DNA from 2 places in the Devosia sp. Z11_6 genome. Region 2 is predicted to be linked to the other one. Evidence: riboswitches for the same ligand, from Rfam matches in the RefSeq annotation. Region 2 holds a riboswitch; the other holds the start of a gene.
The links. A riboswitch is a leader RNA that binds a small molecule or an ion and turns the genes downstream of it on or off. The one in region 2 is predicted to bind cobalamin.

Region 1 (3,396 bases), on a different contig from region 2:
ATGTTTCGCGTCCTGCCTGCCCGTCCATTTCCGCTCCATCACGTCGCTTGACAGCGTTCTAAACGTTATAGCATAACGCAGCAAGAACGTAATAACATAACAGGATTGCGCCGATGAAGCTGCTCCCCCTTGCCTTGGTTTCGAGCCTGCTGCTGGGCAGCACGGCCATGGCCGCGCCCAATGTGGTAGCCTCGATCAAGCCGGTGCACTCCCTCGTTGCAGCAGTAATGGAGGGGGTAGGGGAGCCGACCCTCATCGTGCGGGGCGCCGCTTCCCCCCACACCTATGCCCTGCGTCCGTCCGATGCCGGCGCGCTGCAGGATGCCGATCTCGTGTTCTGGACCGGCGCTGGCATGGAGCTGTTCCTCGCCGATGCACTGACCACGCTTTCAGGCGAAGCCGAAGTGGTGGAACTGAGCCAGGCGCCTGGCATCACCCTCCTGCCGGTCCGCGAAGGCGGCACGTTCGAAGCCCACAGCCACGAGGGCGAGGGTCATGACCATGAGCACGACCACGAGGGTCACGATCACGAAGGCCATGATCACGAAGAGCACGACCACGAGGCGCACGATCACGAAGAGCACGCCCACGAAGGGCACGACCACGACCATGGCGGCGACATGCATTTCTGGCTCGATCCGCAAAACGCCATGCACATGGTCGATGCCATCGCCGCAGCGCTGAGCCAAGCTGATCCCGGTAACGCCACGGCCTACGCCGCCAATGCCGAGCGCGAAAAAGCCGACCTCGTCGCGCTGCAAGCCGAACTGACCGCGACCCTCGCGCCCGTTGCCGACAAGCCCTTCCTCGTCTTTCATGACGCTTACCAGTATTTCGAGAACCGCTTTGGCCTCACCGTCGCGGGCTCCGTCACCGTCACCCCCGACGTTATGCCCGGCGCCCAGCGGATCGACGCCCTGCGCGCCCGCGTGGCCGAACTCGGGGCCACCTGCGTCTTTGCCGAACCCAATTTCGAGCCGACCATCATCGCCGCCATCACCGAGGGCAGCACGGCCAAAGCCGGTGTGCTCGACCCCGAAGGCGGGGCCCTCACCGAAGGTCCCGACCTTTACCCCGAACTGCTGCGCGGCCTCGCCAATGGGCTCCTGGACTGCCTGGGCTAGCTAACCCAGCGGCCCCTTGAAGATAAAGAATGCCCCGAGCGCAATGAGCCCGAACCCGATCCCGTGGTTCCAGGTGAACTGCTCGCCCAGATACGTGGCGCTGAACAGCACAAAGACCGACAGGGAAATCACCTCCTGAATGGTCTTGAGTTCGGCGCCGCTATAAACCCCGTAGCCGATGCGATTGGCGGGCACCGCCAGCCAATACTCGAAAAACGCGATGCCCCAGCTGGCCAGCACCACCACCCACAGCGCCGTGCCGGGGAATTTGAGGTGCCCATACCAGGCAAAGGTCATGAAGAGGTTGGACGCGATCAAGAGCCCGATCGGCGCCAGCGTGGCGAAGTTCCAGCCCATCGCGATTACCGCGCGCCCTTGGTGGGCTGCTCGAGCGCATACAGCGCATCGCTGATCGACTCGACCTTCTTGCGCAGCAGCTCCTGGGCGTCATGCAGCCCGCGATTATAGTAATAGGCGCCCATCTTTTCGGCGAAAAAGGTCATCAGCATCTCGGCCGGCATCGGCCCGATGGTCTGGTCCAGTTCCAGCCGGAAATAATCCTGGATCTCCGCCACCATGGCCTTGGTTTCGTCGCGGCTGAACTTGATCGGCTTCATTGCGGGCAGGGCTCCAGAATCGGCGGCACGATAATGCCGCGATCGCCCGTCCGGCAAGCGCCACGCCGCGATTGACCCCTCCGGCCCGCCATGCGAGAACACAGCCTGTGTCGGTTCCCCAAGCCCGTTGTGGCGCGGGGATCAAAAGGGAACACGGTGCGGATTACCCATCAGGGGCCAAAACCGTGGCTGCCCCCGCAACTGTAAGCGGTGCGCTCCTCTCCTTATGCCACTGGCAGCCAAGCTGCCGGGAAGGCGGGAGGCGCTCTATTCACCGCAAGCCAGGAGACCTGCCGGCACAGCAACGAGCTTGTAAGCTCTTTTTCGTTCCGCGCACGGAGGGTGCCGCATGAATACCACCACGGTTTCGACTGGCCTTCAGTCTCTTTCGTTGTCCCAGCGTCTTGTCGCCGGCTCGCTCGCGCTCCTGCTTGGGCTGACCCTCCTGGTCGGCACCGGCTTTGCCGGCGATTATCGCCTGCACAACGGCGCCCATGACACCCGCCACGCCATGGGCTTTCCCTGCCACTAGGGCGGGCACGAGAGACGACCAAAAATGTTCCGCAATCTGTTTTTTGCTGCGCTGGTCGCAGCCCTTTGTGCTGCCCTTGTGGCATCTACGATCCAGCATTTCCGCGTCACCCCGCTGATCCTGCATGCCGAAAGCTTTGAAGGGGAGGGTGGCCATTCCCATGGTGAGGAGGCCACTCCGGCCGAGCATACCCACGCCCCCGGCACCCCGGCCCATGATCATGGCGCCGACGAATGGGCGCCCCAGGATGGTCTTGAGCGCACCCTCTATACCGTGCTCGCCAATCTGCTCGCCGCCGCTGGCTTTGCCCTCGTGATCGGCGCCGTAGGCCTCCTCGCCAATATTCCCAACACGGCCGGTAATGCTCTGCTGTGGAGCCTGGCCGGCTTTGCCAGCTTCACCCTCGCGCCCGCCTTTGGCCTGCCGCCCGAACTGCCCGGCATCCCCGCCGCCGATCTGGGCGCCCGCCAGCTCTGGTGGGTCGCGACGGCCCTTGCCACCGGCGCCGCCTGCCTGCTCCTCGCCAAGACCCGGGCGGGCTGGGCCATTGCCGTGGCGCTCGCACTCGTCCTCGCGCCGCACATCGTGGGCGCCCCCGCGGCTCCCGAAGAGCCAAGCGCCGTTCCCGCCCATCTCGCCACCGCCTTTGCCGCCGCCACCATCGGCACTTCAGCCGTGTTCTGGCTGGTGCTGGGTGTCGTCTTTGGCCTCGCCAATGATCGCCTCGCCCGCCGCGAGGCTTCCCACCCCATCGGAGCTCCCGCATGACCACCAAGATTCCTACCACCGTCATCACCGGCTTTCTGGGCGCGGGCAAGACCACCCTTGTGCGTCACCTCCTCGCCCATGCCCCCAGGGGCAAGCGCATCGCCCTCATCATCAATGAATTCGGCGATCTCGGCGTCGACAAGGACATCCTGGCCGGCTGCGGCGACGAGACCTGCCGTGAAGAGGACATGGTCGAGCTGTCCAATGGCTGCATCTGCTGCACCGTGGCCGACGAGTTCATCCCGACCATGCAGGCACTGCTGAATCGCCCTGAAAAATTCGATCACATCGTCATCGAAACCTCGGGCCTCGCCCTGCCCCAGCCCCTGATCCGCGCCTTCAACTGGCCCGAGAT
Region 2 (3,396 bases):
GCGGCAATGCTCATTGCGCACCCCGCCCGCGATACAGGACGACGGCAAAAAACGGCACCCCGACCAGCGCGGTGACCACCCCGATCGGCAGCACCTGCTGGGGCAGGATGATGCGCGAAACGATATCGGCCAGCACCATGAACACCGCTCCCACCACCACGCAGGCCGGCAGCAGCCGCAAATGGTGGGGGCCCACGATGAAGCGGGCGGCATGGGGGATCACGAGGCCCACAAAACCGATCGAGCCCACCATTGACACCATGGTCGCGGCCATAAGGGCGGTGAGCGCAAACAGCACCACCCGCACCTGCGCCACGGGCACGCCGAGCGAACGGGCCGCGTCATCCCCGAAGGTGAAGGCATCGAGCGCTCGGGCATAGCGCAGGCAGACGATGAGCCCCGCGCCAACCACGCTCGCGGCAAGGCCCACATCGCTCCAGCGCACGCCGGCAAAACTGCCCAGCAGCCAGAACATGACGCTGCGCGCCTGTTCGGCATCGGCCGAAGTGCTGACGACATAGGAGGTCAGCGCATTGAACAATTGCGAGGCGGAGACCCCGGCCAGGATGGTGCGCTCGGCGCTACCCGCCGCGCCTCGCGCGAGGAGAATGACAAAAGCGAAGGCCGCCAGCGCTCCGGCAAAGGCGCCAATGGGAATGGCGGCGCTACCAGCGCCCATGCCGAGCACGATGACGCAAACCGCCCCGGTCGAAGCGCCCGCCGAAACGCCCAGCACATAGGGTTCCGCCAGCGGATTGCGCAGCAGCGATTGCAGGATCGCGCCACACAGCGCCAGCCCCGCCCCGCAGGCGGCCGCCACCAGCGAGCGGCTGAGCCGATAATCCCAGATCACGCTTTCCTGGATGCGGCTGATCTCGAACTGCGTCCAGCCCAGGCGATTGGTGATGGCCTGGAGCGTGGTGTGGAGCGAAATGGGCATTTCGCCAATGCCCACCCCGAGCGCCACGGCAAGGGGCAGCAGCAAGGCTACCCCGCCGATCACCGATCCCCCCAGCCGCGCGCGGCGCCGCTGGGTCATCGCCATGCTCATTGCAGCAAGCCCTGGCTCTGCAGTGCCTCCGCCAGAGTTTCGAGCCCGCCAATGGTGCGCAGGGTCGGGTTCATCGCCTGCGCGTCAAGCAGCACCAGATGGCCCGCCTGCACGGCGCTGAGCTGGCTGACCATGGGGTCGGTTTGGAGAAACTCCATTTTGACGGCGGGGTCATCGGCCGGCCGATTGCGCCGGTCCATCGTGCCCACGACGATGACGGTGGGGTCGGCCGCGGCAATGGCTTCCCAGCTCACCAGCGGCCAATCTTCTTCGCTGTCGACGATGTTGCGGGCGCCCAGCACCTCCATCATATAGGCCGAAGCGCCATTGCGGCCCGCCACCCAGGCATCCCCGGCGATTTCAGGGCTCGAAAACCAGAACACCATGGAAAGCCCCGCCGCACGCTTCCCCAGTTGCGCGCGCACGGCCGCTTCGCGGCTGCGCAGCTCGCTCACGAGTTCGGCCCCCCGCTCATTGACGTCAAAGATCGCCGCCAATTCGCTGATCTCCTGGTAGAGCAGTTCGCTGGTCCAGGGTTCGAGGCGCACGCCATCGCCATTGCTGGCATCCTTCATGGCGCAGGTGGTCGGCGAGATATAGCTCGGGATCCCGAGATCAGCATATTGCTCGCGGTTACCCGCTTCATCGCGCATCCCGAACTGGGCGGCAATGAAATCGGGCTCGGTGCCAAGGATTGCTTCATAGCTCGCGGTGCTGTCGGCCAGGCGCGGCACTTTTGCGTTGTCGGCGGCAACCTCTTCGAGCACCGGCGAAACCCAGGTGGCGGTGCCCACCATGCGATCGGCCAGACCGAGCAGCAGCAGGATTTCCGAGCTGTTCTGCCCGATGCCGACGGCCCGCTGCGGTGCCTCGGTAAAGGTGAGTTCGACCCCGCAATTTTCGAGCTGCAGGGGGTATTGGGTTGCGTGTTGGGCCAAGGCCGTGCTGGCCGTGGCAACAAAAATGCCGCTGGCCAGAAGGGAGAATAGACGCATCGAAACCTCTCGTGATGCTGTTCAAGCCAAACGATCAGCCAGACACGAGGGGAAAAATGAGGTCATGCTCCCGCTACCCCGAAGAGGGCGCAACGGCAACGATCGGACGAACATGAAGCCGGTCCGCACCCCACCGAAACACCTCGTTCGGTTTGCTGGTCGTTGTCCCGGCAGGTCTCCTGGCTCGCGGCTCTGGCGCTCCTCGTCCCCTTCCCGGTCGCATGACCAGTGGCTTGGACGGTGAACTTGCCGCTTACAGTTGCGAGGGCAGCTTCGGTTTTGACCCCTGATGGGTAATCCGCACCGTATTCCCTTTTCATCCGCGCTCGATGGCGGAACCGTGACCCTGCCGTCTTAGCGGCGCGTCGAAGCCTGGGCAAGGGGGAAGTGGCGGAGGAGTGTCGCAGTCAATTGCTCGCCAGCCGCGCCACCGAGCTGCGCACCACGAGTTCCGCGCGCAACAGGATATTGGTGGATTTGGGCTGCTCGTCGGCCAATAGCGTCAGCAGCAATTCCATCGCCGCTTCCCCGATCCGGTGCCGGGGCTGCTTCATCGTCGTCAGCGACGGGCTGACAAAGCTGGCAAAGGAAATATCGTCGAACCCCATCACCGAAAACTGCCGCGGCAGTTCATAGCGGCGCGTGTTGAGCGCGATGATGACCCCGAGGGCCGTTGCATCATTGACGCAGAAAAACGCGCTGGGCAGCGCATCGCGCACAAACATCAGCTCGGCGGCGGCGCGTCCGCTTTCCGTCGTGCCATCGCCATCGAGGATCAGCCGCGGATCGATGCGGATGCCGGCCCCTTCAAGGGCCGCGCGATAGCCCGCTTCGCGCAAGCGGTTAATCTCCCGGCTGCTGGAATGGCCGATAAAGGCGATGCGCCGGTGCCCCTGCGAAATCAGGTGCTCGGTGGCGACGCGGGCGCCCTCGACATTGTCGACCCCGACAAAGGGAATGCTTTGCCCCGTCACCGGCTCGTTGACGGCGACGGTCGGGGGCAGGCGGGTTTCGCCGCGATCCTGCCCGAAGCCGAACGGCAGGTGGCCGGTAAAGAGGATCAATCCATCCGCCTGGTTGGAGCTGATGAACCGGAGATAATCGGTTTCCCGGCTCGGATCGTTCTGGGTATTGCCGATCAGGACCCCATAGCCGCGCTTGCTGGCTTCGGTTTCGAGACCCACGAGGATGTTGGAGAAATTGGGGTCGCCCACATCGGGGGCCAGGATCAGGATCATGTTGGAGCGCCGCATGCGCAGCGAGCGCGCCAGGGCGTTGGTGGTGTAGCCGGTGCGGGCAACGGCTTCGGCGACCTTGCGGCGGGTGGCGTCGGCGACCTTGGTAGGCTCG

Region 1: it holds a riboswitch for cobalamin, as region 2 does, so the genes downstream of both, AC3YMN_RS15185 (CbtB domain-containing protein) here and AC3YMN_RS06215 (ABC transporter substrate-binding protein) in region 2, are expected to answer to the same signal.

What each region holds. Positions count from the first base shown of each region.
Region 1 is NZ_JBYUNQ010000005.1:121,282-124,677, reverse strand. Features, by position in the region: gene AC3YMN_RS15205 (ATP-binding cassette domain-containing protein) at 1-28, opposite strand, end outside; gene znuA (zinc ABC transporter substrate-binding protein ZnuA) at 114-1,124, shown strand; gene AC3YMN_RS15195 (DMT family protein) at 1,125-1,487, opposite strand; gene AC3YMN_RS15190 (DUF2164 domain-containing protein) at 1,487-1,741, opposite strand; cobalamin riboswitch at 1,836-2,053, shown strand; gene AC3YMN_RS15185 (CbtB domain-containing protein) at 2,091-2,273, shown strand; gene AC3YMN_RS15180 (CbtA family protein) at 2,298-3,041, shown strand; gene cobW (cobalamin biosynthesis protein CobW) at 3,038-3,396, shown strand, end outside.
Region 2 is NZ_JBYUNQ010000002.1:196,318-199,713, reverse strand. Features, by position in the region: gene AC3YMN_RS06225 (ABC transporter ATP-binding protein) at 1-14, opposite strand, end outside; gene AC3YMN_RS06220 (FecCD family ABC transporter permease) at 11-1,039, opposite strand; gene AC3YMN_RS06215 (ABC transporter substrate-binding protein) at 1,048-2,046, opposite strand; cobalamin riboswitch at 2,199-2,404, opposite strand; gene AC3YMN_RS06210 (LacI family DNA-binding transcriptional regulator) at 2,454-3,396, opposite strand, start outside.